One region of the Desulfotomaculum sp. OF05-3 genome, then DNA from elsewhere that is predicted to be linked to it. Evidence: riboswitches for the same ligand, from Rfam matches in the RefSeq annotation. Region 1 holds a riboswitch; each other region holds the start of a gene.
The links. A riboswitch is a leader RNA that binds a small molecule or an ion and turns the genes downstream of it on or off. The one in region 1 is predicted to bind FMN.
Positions count from the first base shown of each region.

Region 2: it holds a riboswitch for FMN, as region 1 does, so the genes downstream of both, DXA87_RS01790 (ECF transporter S component) here and DXA87_RS00660 (4Fe-4S binding protein) in region 1, are expected to answer to the same signal.
Region 3: it holds a riboswitch for FMN, as region 1 does, so the genes downstream of both, ribD (bifunctional diaminohydroxyphosphoribosylaminopyrimidine deaminase/5-amino-6-(5-phosphoribosylamino)uracil reductase RibD) here and DXA87_RS00660 (4Fe-4S binding protein) in region 1, are expected to answer to the same signal.

Region 1 is NZ_QWGO01000001.1:152,525-157,968, forward strand. It holds gene DXA87_RS00645 (DUF6088 family protein) at 1-104, opposite strand, end outside; gene DXA87_RS00650 (Sir2 family NAD-dependent protein deacetylase) at 403-1,269, opposite strand; gene DXA87_RS00655 (protein-ADP-ribose hydrolase) at 1,214-1,993, opposite strand; gene DXA87_RS00660 (4Fe-4S binding protein) at 1,996-2,271, opposite strand; FMN riboswitch at 2,341-2,457, opposite strand; gene DXA87_RS00665 (pyridoxamine 5'-phosphate oxidase family protein) at 2,476-2,871, opposite strand; gene DXA87_RS18290 (hypothetical protein) at 2,984-3,361, opposite strand; gene DXA87_RS00675 (helix-turn-helix domain-containing protein) at 3,569-3,901, shown strand; partial or broken gene DXA87_RS00680 (transposase) at 3,932-4,039, shown strand; gene DXA87_RS00685 (hypothetical protein) at 4,308-4,505, opposite strand; gene DXA87_RS17850 (hypothetical protein) at 4,520-5,444, opposite strand, start outside.
Region 2 is NZ_QWGO01000002.1:44,583-50,026, forward strand. It holds gene DXA87_RS01785 (polysaccharide deacetylase family protein) at 1-827, shown strand, start outside; FMN riboswitch at 887-1,004, shown strand; gene DXA87_RS01790 (ECF transporter S component) at 1,164-1,802, shown strand; gene DXA87_RS01795 (creatininase family protein) at 2,002-2,796, shown strand; gene DXA87_RS01800 (L-threonylcarbamoyladenylate synthase) at 3,127-4,197, shown strand; gene DXA87_RS01805 (dCMP deaminase family protein) at 4,332-4,820, shown strand; gene DXA87_RS01810 (B12-binding domain-containing radical SAM protein) at 4,832-5,444, shown strand, end outside.
Region 3 is NZ_QWGO01000009.1:58,772-64,215, reverse strand. It holds gene DXA87_RS06855 (carbon starvation CstA family protein) at 1-1,030, shown strand, start outside; gene DXA87_RS06850 (ATPase P) at 1,170-2,180, shown strand; gene DXA87_RS06840 (iron-containing alcohol dehydrogenase) at 2,440-3,624, opposite strand; FMN riboswitch at 3,826-3,940, shown strand; gene ribD (bifunctional diaminohydroxyphosphoribosylaminopyrimidine deaminase/5-amino-6-(5-phosphoribosylamino)uracil reductase RibD) at 4,249-5,358, shown strand; gene ribE (riboflavin synthase) at 5,381-5,444, shown strand, end outside.

The DNA.
Region 1 (5,444 bases):
GTTGCGGTGTCCGCAATATCTGCAAAATCAGGAGCAACAAAAACTGCACCATCCTCAGCAGCAAGAATTCGCGCTCGTATTTTCTGCATATATCCATTGTCCACGACCGTGCTCTCCTTTCATGATGTCACGAATATTATATACTATTCGTGACATTGTTTCAATACAAACATCGGAATTTTCACTTTATTATTTTCAAAATCTTGAGGTTTATTCGGAGAGCGTGATATAGCATAGGGTGCATATTCCGCAGGTGATGGTTGCACATGATGGTAAAGTCTTTCGTTTTTTCAACTCTGAATACAGCCATTACAAGACCTCCTTTCCTTTGAAAATGGGTATGAAAAAAGGGCATCCACTGGTTAAAGTGAAACGCCCACGGCAAGACAATATTGACTTTTCTTAAAGCTGAGACAGGATTTCTCCAATATCTCCATTGATACAAATGGACTTCTTTCTGATTTCGTCAGGCGCATACGCCTCTCCATAATTGAGACAGGCATAAGTGGCATCTTTCCAGTCATGAGCCATGCGCCAGAAACTGTACTTCACTATGGTTGGGGTGTTGTAGCCGACACCCAGCTCCAGAAAGAGAATTTTCTGCTCGCTTCGAGTTCGGAGAAAATTTTCGTACTGCTCCGCTGCCTTGTGCCAGCCTTCGTCCTCCACAAAGGTATCATCGCAGCGGAGATTCATGGTCATGGGCTTGCCGCAGTGAGGGCAGACGGGTAAAAGTTCTGTCGGTACTTTCATATTCTGCTGCCGCTTGACCATTTCACGAATCGCGGCTTCGTTATCAAAGGTTTCCTGACAGCACGGCTCACTGCACTGGAACAGGCCGTAATCGCCCTGCGTGTAAAACAGCCGCTTTTTATCAAAGCCTGCTTTCTGAAAACAGTGATCCACGTTGGTCGTGATAACGAAATAATCCTTGTCAGACACCAGCTTCAAAAGGTCATCGTAGACCGGTTTGGGGGCATCCATATAGCGGTTGATGTAGATGTATCGGCTCCAATAACTCCAATGCTCCTCCGGCGTGGCAAAGGGATAAAAGCCGCCGGAATACATATCCTTGATGCCGTACTTTGCCGCAAAGTCGGAAAAGTATTTTTCAAACCGTTCGCCGGTGTAAACAAATCCGGCTGAGGTGGAAAGACCGGCTCCGGCACCGATCACCACGGCGTCACAGTCCTGCAATGCAGCTTTCAATCGCTCAATCTGCTCTGAGCAGCTTTTCGTATATGGCTTTGTCCAAATCCTTGAAAACATTGAAGATCACCTTCTTTACACCGGTATTTCTATTCATAAACTGTTTCACGGTTTCCACGGCGATTTGCGCCGCCTGCTCGTTGGGAAAATGAAACTCTCCTGTAGAAATACAGCAGAACGCCACACTTTCCAGACTACTTTCCGCCGCCAGCTCCAAGCAGGAGCGGTAGCAGGAGGCCAACATCTCCCGGTCACGCCGTGTCACACCCCCTTCAATGATCGGCCCAACCGTGTGCAGGACATATTTGCAGGGCAGATTGAATGCAGGGGTGATCTTTGCCTGTCCGGTGGGCTCGGGATAGCCCTGCTGCCCCATCAGCTCCGCACAGGCAAGCCGCAGCTCCACACCCGCATAGGTATGAATGGCGTTGTCGATGCAGCGGTGGTTCGGGATATAACAGCCGGTCATGCCGGAGTTTGCCGCATTGACGATGGCGTCACACCGAAGCGTTGTAATATCCCCCTGCCAGAAATACAGCCCCGGCTGAACAGGCGTCAGGTCGTCAAGATCGGTAATGCCCTTTGCGGCGGTTTCAGCTTGCAGATATTCGTCCTGAGTTTTCAGAACCTCCGCATCCATACGCCGGGGCGCACGAATATTCATCAGTCCCCGCAAAAGCTGGCGCTGGCTCTCCGGCTCTGTTGGAATCCTCATATCCCGATATTCTGGGCGTTCTTTCAAAAGTGCCTGAATGAGAAACTGTCTTTTTTCCCTATGGTTCATAGTCAAACCCTCTTTTCGATAACCTGTTTGGGGCAAATTTCCGCACATTGCCCGCAATGCAAGCAATGGTGTTGGTCGATAACTACCGGCTTCTTTGTGATGTCGATACACTTCTGGGGACAGACGGAATAGCACAGCTTGCAGCCGATGCAGCCTTCCCCCACATAGTAGCCCGGTGCTTCCTGTGCTTCTCTTCCAATGGTGAAGCTGTCCCGGACGATGTGTGCCGGGTCACTGATGTCAAAATACTCGCCATCCGCTTCATACAGGCAGAACACCTCTAATGCACTGCGGGTATTGCCGGGATCGTGTAATGCCCGATGGCTGTGATAGACTATCGGGCATTCTTCTATCTTCTTTCATCCGGACTATACCGTCGGTTACGGAATCTCACCGTATCATGCCTTTCGGCTTGCGGACTTTACCGCCGGTGGGGAGTTGCCCCCCCCGCCTCAAAGATTGCAATATTCTGTCTTATTTCCTTAGAACTCGTAGGGAGGGTTTCCGGAGAAGTCAGCGATAACGCCGTGGGCATTATCCAGATAGAACACCTCAAAGATGGGGTTGGCAGCCTCGCCGTACTGACCTTTCACGATGGGGTTCTGGATGCACATTTCCTTGGCAGCCATGTTGTTCTCAAACACAGCCTTGCCGTGCAGGCGGATCCATGCATACTCCGGGCTTGAAACGGAAATCTCGATCTCCGGGTTTGCCTGCATATCCTTGTAGACGTCCTTAGTGTTGTTGGTGCAGAACCACAGCTTGCCGTCCAGTTCGCCGGCGAACATAAACGGGCGGCACTTTGCCTTACCGTCACGACCAACGGTAGCCAGATACTGTACAGGGTTGGCATTCAGAAATTCTACGACTTTATTCATGATAAATACCTCCAAAAATTTGTTGTTTTCTCTTGATGTTTTGATTGTAATGCGATTTGTACGGCTTGTGAAGTACGCACAATATTGTGGTATGGTTACCTCCGGGTAACGATCAGAACTTGCCGTTCTGATTCTGCCAGGTGGACTGATCTGCGATGGTCTCCATCACGTCCCAATGCTCGGCGATCTTGCCATTCTCGTCAAAGCGGAAGATGTCAAAGGCGACCTGCTCACCGGCACCGGTGCCGTATGCCAGATTGTGCTGGATGTAGCCATCAGATAGCAGGCTGCGGGCGGTGTCTGTATCGCCGGTGGCAAAGGTGTTGATAAGCGCCAGCGCCTTTTCAGCCTGGCTCTGTTCCTGCCGGACAGGCGCCGTCTGCTGGGTGCTTTCAGCGGATGTTAGGGATGCGGCGTCCTTGGAGCTGCAGCCGGTGAGGGCCGTGCCGAGCATGGCAAGAGCCAGCGTGAGAGAAAGAAATTTTTTCATTTTGAGTAACCTCCTTGGTAATTGGGCTTGCTTTCGTTTGCCTCTGGCATTATAATAATACCGTAGCTCCAATTCGTGAAGTAAGCACATTATTGTGCTGTAGTTACCAAATAGAAACTAATATGTAGTTACCAAGAAGAAACGATTGCACCATTACTGGGTTTTCCGGCAATTTGGCACTTGAAAAATTTTATGGAGATTTTTTTAATGAACGAAACAAGCGCAAAAAAAGAACTCCCTGCATGTCCCGTGGAGACTACGCTGACCCTCATCGGGGATAAGTGGAAGGTGCTGATCCTGCGTGACCTGATGCCGGGAACAAAGCGGTTCGGCGAACTGAAAAAGTCCGTAGGCAATGTGTCTCAGAAGGTCTTGACCGCCCAGCTCCGGACAATGGAGGAAAGCGGACTTGTAAACCGCAAGGTCTACGCCGAAGTACCGCCGAGAGTGGAGTATTCTCTGACGGAACTCGGAAAAAGTCTGAAACCCATTCTGGATTCCATGCGGGCATGGGGCGAAGCATATAAGGCCAAACAGTAAAAAACCCGAAGCAGTACCTTTACCGTGCTGCTTCGGGTTTTCCTGACCGATGGAGATGTTCCGATGGACAACAATGCATCAGAACGTGCAATCCGCGGATTCTGTGTCGGTAAGAAGAACTGGCAGATGATCGATACCATCAATGGTGTGAGTATACTGGACAAGCAACACTTCACTTTGAACCAAACTTGTCCAATGTCTTAACTCACTTGGATTAGAATGATTGTCGCATGAATTAGCTGGAATGGAAAGACGGTGGGTTATTCAGCGCTTACAAAGGATCTGTCTCAGGACGAACCGGTTCCCGGGATATCCGATGATCCTTTCCGGTCTTTTTAGCGCAAGAAAACCAAACAGCCATCACAGCCATTTGGTTTTCTTAAAATTACTTCTTCTTTTTTACTTCTTAGATCCTTCTGTTCTCATGGATTCCCAGCACTACTGCACAGACTGCTGCGATCACAAGTCCGATCCAGAAGATGAATGCGTCTGCAGCACAGTGCTTTTCCGTGACGAACAGCAGGACACCTATCAGGATATATACTGCAAACAGTATGACTTCCACTACAATGTATAATTTCTTATTCGGTTTCGTGTTTTCCATGTCTGTTTTCCTCCTTAGGCTTCTTCTGACTCATCACGGAGCTTCTTCACACGTACTACGGTATAACCCAGGATTACAAGGAGCCATACAATGGGGATCCAGTGGAAACCACATTCACCAAACGGTATATGGCTGTCACTGTCCGTACCATTCTCAACGCTGTCGCTGTCTGCATGGATGCTCTCCTCTTCCTGTATGCCATCTGCATCACTTCCGTCTGCATCGCTGCCATCTGCATCACCTGTCAGGCTGCTTTCATCCGCAGCATCGTTCAGGCTGTCATCCTCTGCCGGATCCTTCTGCCCGGCATTACTGTTGCCGGTACTGTTTCCTTTATTTCCTTTATGGGCATTATTTCCGGAATCATTGCCGGCTGTATTACCTGCATCTGGTGTATTACCTGTGTTACCTGTACTTCCGGAATTGTTATTCCCATTGGTATTGGAGTTATCACCACCGTTATTGCCGCCGTTGTCTCCGGAGTTATTTCCGGAGTTATTTCCGGAGTTATTTCCGGAGTTATTTCCGGAGTTATTTCCAGAGTTGCCTCCGCCGTTGTTACCGCCGTTTCCTCCATTGCCATTGTTGGAGCCGCCGCCATTTCCGCCGGGTCTGTTACCGTTACTGCCGGAGCTGCCGCCGTTTCCATTATTTCCGCTGTTAGAGTCTCCGCCGTTTCCGCCGTTTCCTCCATTGCCGTTGTTGGAGTTACCGCCATTTCCGCCGTTTCCTCCGGTGCCGTTGTTGGAGCCACCGCCATTTCCGCCGTTTCCTCCGGTGCCGTTATTGGAATCTCCACCATTGCCACCGTTGCCTCCGGTGCCGCTGTTGGAGTCTCCACCGTTTCCGCCGGATCCTCCATTGCCGCTGTTGGAATCTCCGCCATTTCCACCGTTGCCTCCGGTGTTGTTACCACCGTTTCCTCCGGTTTCGCCTGAG
Region 2 (5,444 bases), on a different contig from region 1:
TGCCGTTAGAAGCGGTCCGCATGGCATTTACCGGACAGCTTGCGGAGAATTATGATGTTTATTACTCTGTATATCAGAATGGCTCCTGGACAACTCTGGTGAAGAACGGGGAGACTGCGGGAACCGAAGGACAGGGACTCCGTGTGGATGGTCTCTGGGTAACGGTGACGGGAAAAGGTGCGGAGGTACCGGAAGGCCCGAATGGAAAGAGCGTTGACCCGACAAGACCGATGGTTGCCCTGACCTTTGATGACGGTCCGTCGAAGTATACGCCCCGGATCCTGGATTCCCTGGAAGCGAACGGCGGAAGAGCCACATTCTTCATGGTGGGCAACCGAGTTGCGTCCTATGCGTCTACCGTAAAGCGCATGGCGGATCTCGGATGCGAGACAGACAGCCATACCTGGGCACATACATATCTGACAGGAATGTCTGAGGGAGAGATATTACAGAGCTTAAATCAGACACGCGATGCCATTGTGGCAGCAGGCGGAAACGCGCCGAAAGGTGTCCGCCCGCCGGGAGGAAAGATCAATGATGCCAGTAAGGCGGTCCTCGCAAAGGCTGGAATGCCGTCCATCATCTGGTCCGTGGATACACTGGACTGGAAGACGAGAAACGCGCAGCACACCATCGACACAGTTCTCAGACAGGTGCAGGATGGAGATATCATCCTGATGCATGATCTCTATGAGCAGAGCGTCATTGCGGCAGAGACGCTGATTCCTGAACTCACGAGAAGAGGTTACCAGCTCGTGACAGTCAGCGAGATGGCAGAGCTCCGCGGTGGTATGGCGGCAGGACAGTCTTATGGACATTTCCGCTAAGAATAAAAAATATTGCAGTATGAAGCAAAATGTGATATTCTGTTAACGAACAAATAAATATCGTTCTTCGGGGCGGGGTGCGATTCCCCACCGGCGGTATAGTCCGCGACCTGCGAAAGCAGCTGATTTGGTGAGATTCCAAAACCGACAGTATAGTCTGGATGAGAGAAGAAATTGTATGACAGGAGTAGTTCATTCAAGCCCCGGACTTTTTCAATGGTCCGGGGTCTTTTTATTTACATGGACAGGGAATCATCCCCACGAGTCCGTGTGAGCCGGCAATCCTGCACAGCAATTCCTTGTAACAGAAGAACAACAAGTACAAGGAGGAACATTATGAACCAGAACAAAGTATTAAGTGTCAGAAATCTCGTGCTGATCGCCATGTTCAGCGCACTCGCAGCCGTATTGGAGACGATCCAGGTGGCGGTTCCGTTTGCACCGCCGTTTTACAAGCTGGACTTCGCGGAGCTCCCGGTACTGATCGGCGGCTTTGCCATGGGACCAGCCCAGGCAGCTCTGATCGCGATCGTTAAGAACCTCTTAAAGCTGCTCTTAAACGGAACAAGCACTTACTATGTCGGCGAGCTCGGAAACATCATTGGAAGCTGCATGTTCTCCGTACCGGCTGCCCTGATCTACCGCAGACATAAAACGAAAAAGACCGCTATGGTCGCTCTCGCTGCCGGTGTCATCTGTGCTATCGTCGGCGCTGTATTCGTAAACTGCGCGATCACACTTCCGTTCTACGCAAAAGTTGCTTTCGGCGGAATCGAGAACATCATCGCAATGGGAACAAAGATCAACCCGGCAGTTACAAACCTGTATACATTCGCGATCTTCATGATCGTTCCGTTCAACCTTGTAAAATGCGGACTGAACGCGATCGTAACAGCACTTGTATATAAGCATGTCAGCGTGATCATCCATGCAGGGGTTCACAGAGAAAAGAAAACTGAAAATACGGCGGCATAACACCTGAAATGGGAGATTCCCCCGGGATAGAGACGGCGAAAGCCGTGTCTGCCTCGGGGGACTTACAATTTATGTGAGAAGTGAGCAAAAGCCTGCGCAGGCACAAAAGTGAGCGCTGGCAGGTGGCAGCAGTACTTGACGGATAACGACCGAAATGAGATAGTGAAGCGGCAATGACTTAAGAAACGGAGAAAATAAAATGGTAAGATATTATAATGAACTGACAAGACTGGAAATGGAACAGGTCGACAAGGACGAGACGGTGGTCATGATCCCGGTGGGAGCGTTGGAACAGCACGGAAACCAGTGTCCGCTGGGTACAGACGAGATCATCGCGGAGGGAACGGCGAGACGGATCAAAGAGGCCTTAGACCGGGAGATCCCGGACTATCCGATGCTGATCTTTCCGCTGATCCCGGTGGGACTCAGCACGGAACATGTGAACTTCTGCGGTTCTGTCACCTTAAAGCCGGATACCTTTTATCATGTTCTCTACGACATCTGCAAAAGCCTGGCGCATCACGGATTCAGGAAGATCGCAATCTTGAACTGCCACGGCGGAAACTCCCCGATCATCCAGGTCTTAAGCAGGGAGGTAAGAAGTGAGCTCGGAATCGCCGTATTTATCATCAACTGTGGCGCATTCTTCGGAAACCAGGCGGTAAAAGACACTGTGACACCTGGAAATATCTGGGATTTCCACGGCGGTGAGATGGAGACATCCATGGTTCTCGCGGAGCGCCCGGAGACAGTAAAGCTGGAGACCTCCGAGGCGGGAATCCCGAGAAAGTTCATGGGAAACAAGACATTCACCGTATATGGCCCGATCACTCTTGGCTGGGTTTCAGAAGAGTGGGAGACCGAGGACGGAAAGCCCATCGGAATCGGCGGCGATCCAAGCGGGGCGACGGCGGAGAAGGGCAACCAGATCTACGACAGCTTTGTGGAGTCGATCCTTTCAGGGCTGAAAGAGATCAGAAAGTGGAAAGACTAAGGCACTGTTTCAGGAAATAGTAAAAAGTGCTGAGAAACCGGTGGACAGATCATTATTACAGCAATATTAAGAAGAACAGAAAAATTGAAATGAATGGAAACGATGCCGGAAAAGCCTGTAAATCCGCCGGAAATCTGTTGCAACCATAACTTTCATGTGCTAAACTGAATACGCAATTGAACAAAGTAAGGTGCTGCGGTTTTATGCAGCACCTTTATCATTACGCGGCAGGCCACAGCGATACCGCCGCATGAGCGTAAAAATGGGAAACCGTATAGAAGAAACACAGGTTTTCTGGACATTTGAGTAATAGAATCGAGAGTGCAGAACATGAATACAAAAGTAGTTCGTATCAAAGAGGAAGAGAAGACAAGAGAGACGCTGGAAAAGAATCCAGGGCTTTTAGAGGCGGCTGAGATCTTGAAAAACGGCGGTCTCGTGGCGTTCCCGACGGAGACCGTTTACGGCCTTGGTGCCAACGCGTTGAATGAGGAAGCGGCAAAGAAGATCTACGCGGCAAAAGGACGTCCGTCCGACAACCCGCTGATCGCCCATATTTCCTGTATGGAAGAACTTCCGGCGATCGTGAAGGAGATCCCGGAGGCGGGCCGGAAACTGGCTGAAAAGTACTGGCCGGGTCCGCTGACCATGATCTTCCCGAAAAAGGACATCGTACCTTACGGAACCACCGGCGGTCTTGATACCGTTGCGGTCCGCATGCCGGTGGATCCGGTAGCAAATTGCCTGATCCATCTCGCTGGTGTTCCGATCGCGGCACCGAGTGCCAACACTTCCGGAAGACCGAGCCCGACAAAGGCGGAACATGTCATCGAGGACATGGACGGAAAGATCGAGATGATCATCGACGGCGGCGCTGTGGGAATCGGCGTGGAATCCACTATCGTGGATGTATCCGGCGAGATCCCGACACTTCTCCGCCCGGGCGCGATCACCATTGAGATGCTGCGTGAGACGTTGGGCCAGGTGGATATCGATCCAGTGATCTTAGGACCGGTCGGCGGCGATATCAAGCCGAAGGCGCCGGGAATGAAGTACCGCCATTATGCCCCGAAGGCGGACATGACACTGGTGGAAGGCGACATGGACAAGGTCGTTGCCTACATCAATGAGCAGACAAAGAAAGCGGAAGCAGAGGGAAAGAAAGTCGGCATCATCTGCACCGAGGAGAGTCAGGACATGTACCAGGGCGGAAACCTCGAGGTGATCGGAAGCCGGGAACACGAGGAGACGGTGGCCCACAACTTGTTTGCAGTTCTGCGTGATTTCGATGCCAGAAAGGTTGACTGCATTTTCTCCGAGAGCTTTTCCAAAGACCAGCTCGGCCAGGCGATCATGAACCGCCTGTGCAAGGCAGCCGGATATCATATTGTGAACATATAAAATTGCTGGAAGGCCTGCGCTTGCTGCGGTGGCTGCAGTAAAGGCAAAAGTACAATCAATTAAAATGAGAAATGGATTTTACCCGTAACTGTGAGAGCGTTGGGCAGTTACATATATGAAATGGAGGACGATCTATGTCAGAAAAGAGAAACGGATACATTACCTGGGACGAGTATTTCATGGGAGTTGCAAAGCTTTCTGCCATGCGCTCCAAGGATCCGAACACACAGGTCGGCGCGTGCATCGTGAGCGAGGACAACAAGATCCTGTCCATGGGCTATAACGGATTCCCGAAGGGCTGTTCCGACGACGAGTTCCCGTGGGATAAGATAGACGAGGATCCGTATAATAGAAAATATTTCTATGTGACACACAGTGAGTTGAACGCGATCTTAAACTACCGCGGCGGCAGTCTGGAAGGCAGCAAGCTCTATGTAACACTGTTCCCGTGCAACGAGTGCGCGAAGGCGATCATCCAGGCGGGCATCCAGACCATCGTCTACGAGAGCGATAAGTACGCGAACGACGCGTCCACACGGGCATCCAAGAGAATGCTGAATGCGGCGGGTGTGCGCTATTACCAGTACAACCCGACAGGCCGTAAGATCGAGTACCGGGTATAACGGAGGAACGAATGAAATTTTTGCTGGCGGCGATCAACGCCAAATATATCCACTCGAATCCGGGTGTCTACAGTCTGCGCGCCTTTGCTAGGACGAAGATCCCGTGGGCGGATATCGAGATCGGAGAATACACCATCAATCACCAGATGGACTTAATTTTACAGGATATCTACAGGAGAAAGCCGGATTTTATCGGCTTTTCCTGTTATATATGGAATATTTCCTACATCATGGAGATCGTCCGTGACGTGAAGAAAGTATTGCCGGAGGTGGAGATCTGGCTCGGCGGACCGGAAGTGTCCTATGACGCGAAAAAAGTGCTGACCAGGGAGCCGGATGTCTGCGGCGTGATGCGCGGGGAAGGCGAGCTGACGTTTACGGAGCTTGTGCGGGCGTATCTGAAAAGGGAAGAACTGTGTGCAGCAAGCTTAGACTTAGATCACATTCCGGGAATTACCTACCGCGCTGAGAGCGGCGAGGTCGTGGAACGTGGTCCCCAGCGCCTTCTGAGCCTGGATGAGATCCCGTTCTACTATGACGATATGGCTGGATTCGAGAACAGGATCGTCTACTACGAGAGCAGCCGCGGCTGCCCGTTCTCCTGCAGCTACTGCCTGTCTTCCA
Region 3 (5,444 bases), on a different contig from region 1:
GGTCGGTACTGTTTTCGCAGTTGGTCCGGCCGGTCTGATCGTAACCCTGTTCAGCAACGGCGGAGCACAGGGCCTTGTCGTAAACAAAGAGATGTGGCTCTGGATCATTCTGGCTTACTACTTTATCGCAACCTTTATATCTATCGACAAGATCATCGGTAAGATCTATCCGATCTTTGGTATCTGCCTGATTATCATGGCACTCGGTGTTGCTTTTGGTATCTTCACAAAACCGGAATATGTGATCCCGGAGATCTGGAGCAATTTCAGAAACATGCATCCGAGCGGAACACCGGTATGGAGCTTCATGTTCATCACCGTTGCCTGCGGCGCGATCTCCGGTTTCCACGCAACACAGTCACCTCTTATGGCGCGTTGTATGAAATCTGAGAAACAGGGGCATTTCGTATTCTACGGCGCAATGGTATGCGAAGGTATTATCGCCCTGATCTGGGCAGCAGCAGGATGCTCTCTCTACGAAGTGACAGGTGGTTTAAACACAGGTCTCGCAGAGATCATGAAGAACGGTCAGTCCGCAGCCATCTATGATGTCTGCCAGAAGACCATGGGCGGTGTCGGCATTGCTCTTGCTATGTTAGGTGTTATCGCCTGCCCGATCACTTCCGGTGATACAGCATTCAGAAGCGCACGTTTAACACTTGCTGACTGGTTCAAGGTTGACCAGAAGAACTGGAAGAACCGTCTGCTTCTCTGCGTACCGTTACTTGGAATCGGCGCTATCGTTGGACATATGGATTACAGCATCGTATGGAGATACTTCAGCTGGACAAACCAGACATTGGCTATGATCGTTCTCTGGACAGCAAGCATGTACCTCTACAAGGCAAAGAAGAACTACTGGCTCACAGCAGTTCCGGCAACCTTCATGAGCGCTGTTTCCATGACATATTTCTTCTGTGCAAAAGAGTGCTTAAACCTCGGTACTGCAGTTGCGTACCCGGTAGGTATCGTACTTGCGGTCGTATTCCTTGGAATCTTCATCCGCGCAACGAAGAAACAGACAGCATAATGTAAGATTATAATGACACGAAAGACAGGCTGCAAAGCTGGGAGTGTCTGACTGCAGATGATGCAGAAAGTATAAGCTGCCCCGGTGAAAGGCTGAGGGCAGCTTATACTGGTTATTCAGTATTTGGGAGGCGAGAGTTATGTTCTTAAAACCGGCAAAACTTGGAGAAAAAGAGATTCCGGAGAGTATTCTTTCAGAGGACAAAAAGCACTGTAAGAAGATCGGTCCCTGCGGAATCGGAAAAGAGGCTCTGTACCTCAACAGCTTTTATCTGGAGCGGCGCTTCTACATCCCGGTATCTTCCGTCTCCCGTGTCTTTAAGCGCGTGGCGATGAGCAAAGGCGGATTTACCGGAAAAGGCCTGTTTGCCACCATGCCGTACCTGGTGGTTGTCTATGAGGACGGTAAGGAAAAACAGTGCAACTTTAAATATGAGGATCAGGTGGACGCTTTCGTGGCATCCGTGAAGGAACGGTTCCCGCAGATAAAGACCGTGAGTGAAGCGGCGGAAAAGCGCCTTGCGGAAGCTGAGAAAAAGCAGGCGGAGAAATGTCTCATTCCGCTTTCTGAGCAGGCGAAGGAGACGGTAAATGTCCTGGAGCAGGCAAAAGCAGCCCTCACGAAGCGGTTGTCCCTGTTCACAGAGCTCACCAATGCGGCAAAGAAAAAGAGAACGTATGAGAAGACAAAGCCGTTTTACAAATGGCTTGCCTTATTCATGGTAGTCATGGGGGCGGCGGCGCTTGCATACGGCGTATTCTCCTTTATGAACCATGATGCGTTTGCCGTATACTTTGTCCTCTTTGGAATGGCGGCGATCTTTCTGTTCTCCGGAGCGAATGTCATGCCGACGAGTACGAATAATCGGAAAGCCATCGAAAAACGTCTTGCAGCGGCGGAAAAAGCCGTTACGGGGTATGTGGACAGCCTCCATCTCGGACTTCCGGTTCCGGCCTGTTACCTTCATCCGGTGACTGTAGAGCGGATGCAGCGTGCTGTCCGTGAGGGGCGTGCCGAGTCTGTGGAGGACGCGTTTGACGTTGTAAAAAATGATCTGAAAAAGACCAACGCGGATGTATCCGTCACCCAGGAGGAATTCGATGAGATCATGGCGATCAAGCCGGTCTTTCTGGTCAGAGATTACGTGTAGATGAAAAAATTGACTGCCGTATCAGTAGGCTTATGCTGGACGGCAGTCTTATTTTATGTAACAGGAAATTCCGAGGAATTCCAAAGATGTGCACTCACGCGAAGATGTAGATTGTCGCAAGCGACCGCGCGAGGCGCGAGAATGTGCCAAGGCACGTTTTTTAAAAAAAAACAAGGATTCATGGTATTATATGAAAACCGGGATGCTGCGCAGATAGGCGGCATCCCGGTTTTCTTCATATAATTTTGATAGATTTCTGCTATTTTCCTGCAGCCATCTGATAGATCTTAAGCATATCTTCCGCTTCCAACTTCTTCGCGGATCCCTTCGGGCCGCCTGCAGCGATTCTCGCGTTTTTTGCCATAGTCTCAAGCTGTTCTTCTGTCGGATCGATGCCGAGTTCCTTTAAGTTTGTCGGCATATTGATGGCGCGGTAGAAGTTTTCCATGGCCTCGATGCCCTTTAAACCCGTCTCCATGTCATCTTTTCCAGGCTCAACACCCATGACATTCACTGCAAATTTCGCAAAACGCGGAGTGCAGTTATCGATCACATATCTCGCCCAGCTGCCCCAGATCGCCGCCAGTCCCGCACCGTGGGCAACGTCGAACATTCCGCCGATCTCATGCTCTAAGAGGTGGGAGGCAAAGTCTCCGCCATCGTTTCCACAGCCGGTGAGGCCATTGTGGGAGAGACTTCCGGACCACATCACCTCGGCTCTCGCGTCATAGTTGTCTGGATCGTCCACAAGGATCTTCGCGTTCGTGATCACGGTGCGCATAAGACCTTCCGCAATGGCATCGGTGATCTCCATATTTCCGCCGTTTGTGAAATAGCGCTCCATGGTATGCATCAGAATATCGGTGCAGCCGCAGGCTGTCTGGTACGGCGGGAGAGTCATTGTGATCTCCGGGTTCATGACAGCAAATACAGGGCGGGAGATATCATTGTTGTAGCCGCGTTTTTCCAGTGTTTCATCGTTTGTGATAACAGAGCTGTTGCTCATCTCACTTCCGGAAGCCGCGATGGTCAGAACAACGCCGATCGGAAGGCATGCGGATGCCTGACGGGTGTGCTCATAGAAATCCCAGACATCACCGTCGTTCGCGAGACCGTAACCGATGGCTTTCGCGGAGTCGATGACACTGCCGCCGCCGACAGCGAGAAGAAAATCAACGCCCTCCTTTCGGCAGAGCTCGATCCCCTCGCGGACTAAGGAAAGACGTGGGTTTGGGACAACACCGCCAAGCTCCACATAGGTGACTCCGGACGCGTCCAGGGACTCTTTGATCCGTCCGAGAAGACCGGAGCGGATCACGCTGCCGCTTCCGTAGTGGAGCAGGACTTTTTTACAGTTGACATTTTTTACAAGCTTTCCGATCCGGTATTCGGTTTCTTTTCCGAATACGACGCGGGTCGGGGTATAGAAATTAAAGTTGAACATCGAATTTCCTCCTTATGTTGCGAAAATAGACAGTGCTTAATATATCAAGTATAACAGGAAATCAGGTACCATGCAAGAATTTTGAGTAAAGGGATCCTCTGTGAAAATTCCTATCGAAAATACTTTACAAATACGGAGAACGGGAGTATATTGTAAACAACCGCTGATGAAAATGACGGTCAGCGATAGGACAATTCAATAATGAGTCTTCAGGGCAGGGTGCAAATCCCTACCGGCGGTAAAGCCCGCGAGCCGAGAGGCATGATCCGGTGAGATTCCGGGGCCGACAGTATAGTCTGGATGAAAGAAGAATTTCAGGTTTGTTTGTGATATGCGGAAGTGATCCGGTACTCGAAAAAGAGGACGGGATCGAGGAATTCCGGATCACGGAAGATCGGATCAGTAGCTCTGGAATAGGAAACTGTTTCAGGGCTTTTTTGTGTAACGGGAGATTGATCCGGGAAAGCTGTGAATTGCAGAAAAGTTATATTTCCGAATGAAACAACGGACCGAATATGGAAAACCCTGTAGGCATCTACTTTACAGGTTTTTTTAACAGAAAATTCCTATGGAACTTTCTGATTGCGCCTGTAAGGCAGGTTTGCGGAAAGAGGAGTGAAAAAGATGACGGACCGGGATTATATGCTGCGGGCCATTGAGCTTGCAAAGGGGGGACTTGGCTGGACGAGCCCGAATCCCCTCGTGGGAGCTGTGATCGTGAAAGACGGAAGGATCATAGGGGAAGGTTATCATGAGCGGTGCGGAAAACTTCACGCGGAGCGAAACGCCATTGCGTCGCTCACGGAAAGTGCGGAGGGCGCGACACTCTATGTGACGTTAGAGCCGTGCTGCCATTACGGAAAGACACCGCCCTGCACGGAGGCGATCCTCGAGCAGAAGATCGCAAGAGTTGTGATCGGTTCAAGAGATCCGAATCCCCTGGTAGCAGGAAAAGGAGTGGCGATCTTAAGAGCAGCGGGAGTCCGGGTGGAAGAGGACTTTATGCGTGAGGAATGCGATGCGTTAAATCCGGTATTCTTTCATTATATCACAAAGAAAACGCCCTATGTGGTCATGAAATACGCCATGACGGCGGACGGAAAGATCGCTGCGCGGACCGGCGACTCCAAGTGGATCACAGGAGAGAGCGCAAGGAAAAAGGTGCAGGAGCTGCGCCACCAGTATATGGGGATCATGGCGGGGATCGGCACAGTCCTGGCAGACGATCCGATGTTAAACGTCCGGATCCCCGGGCTGAAGAGTCCGGTGCGGATCATCTGCGACAGCGGACTCAGGATCCCGATGGATTCACAGATCGTGAAAACGGCAAAGGAGTACCGGACCATCGTAGCGTATGCGGGGGAGTATTCCGGGGAAGGCTGTAAAGAAACGGAAGAGAAAGCGGAACAGCTTCACGCGGCCGGCGTGGAGACCGTGTCGGTCCCGGACGCAGACGGGCGTGTGGATCTTGGGAAGCTCATGGAATATCTTGGAAAACAGGGCATCGACAGCGTGCTTTTAGAGGGCGGCGGTACCTTAAATGACGCGGCGCTGTCAGCCGGGATCGTAAACGAGATCTGCGCGTTTATCGCACCGAAGATCTTCGGCGGTGCCGGCGCGAAGACTCCGGTTTCCGGGATCGGTGTGGCGCATCCGGCGGAAGCCGTGATGCTGACGCTGAGACAGGTGGAGACGATCGGGGATGATCTGATGCTCAGATATTCAGTAGATTGAAAATGGGAAAGGAAATGAGAGCATGTTTACAGGGATCGTAGAAGAACTCGGACAGGTGAAGGCACTTTCCCTGCGCGGAAATTCCG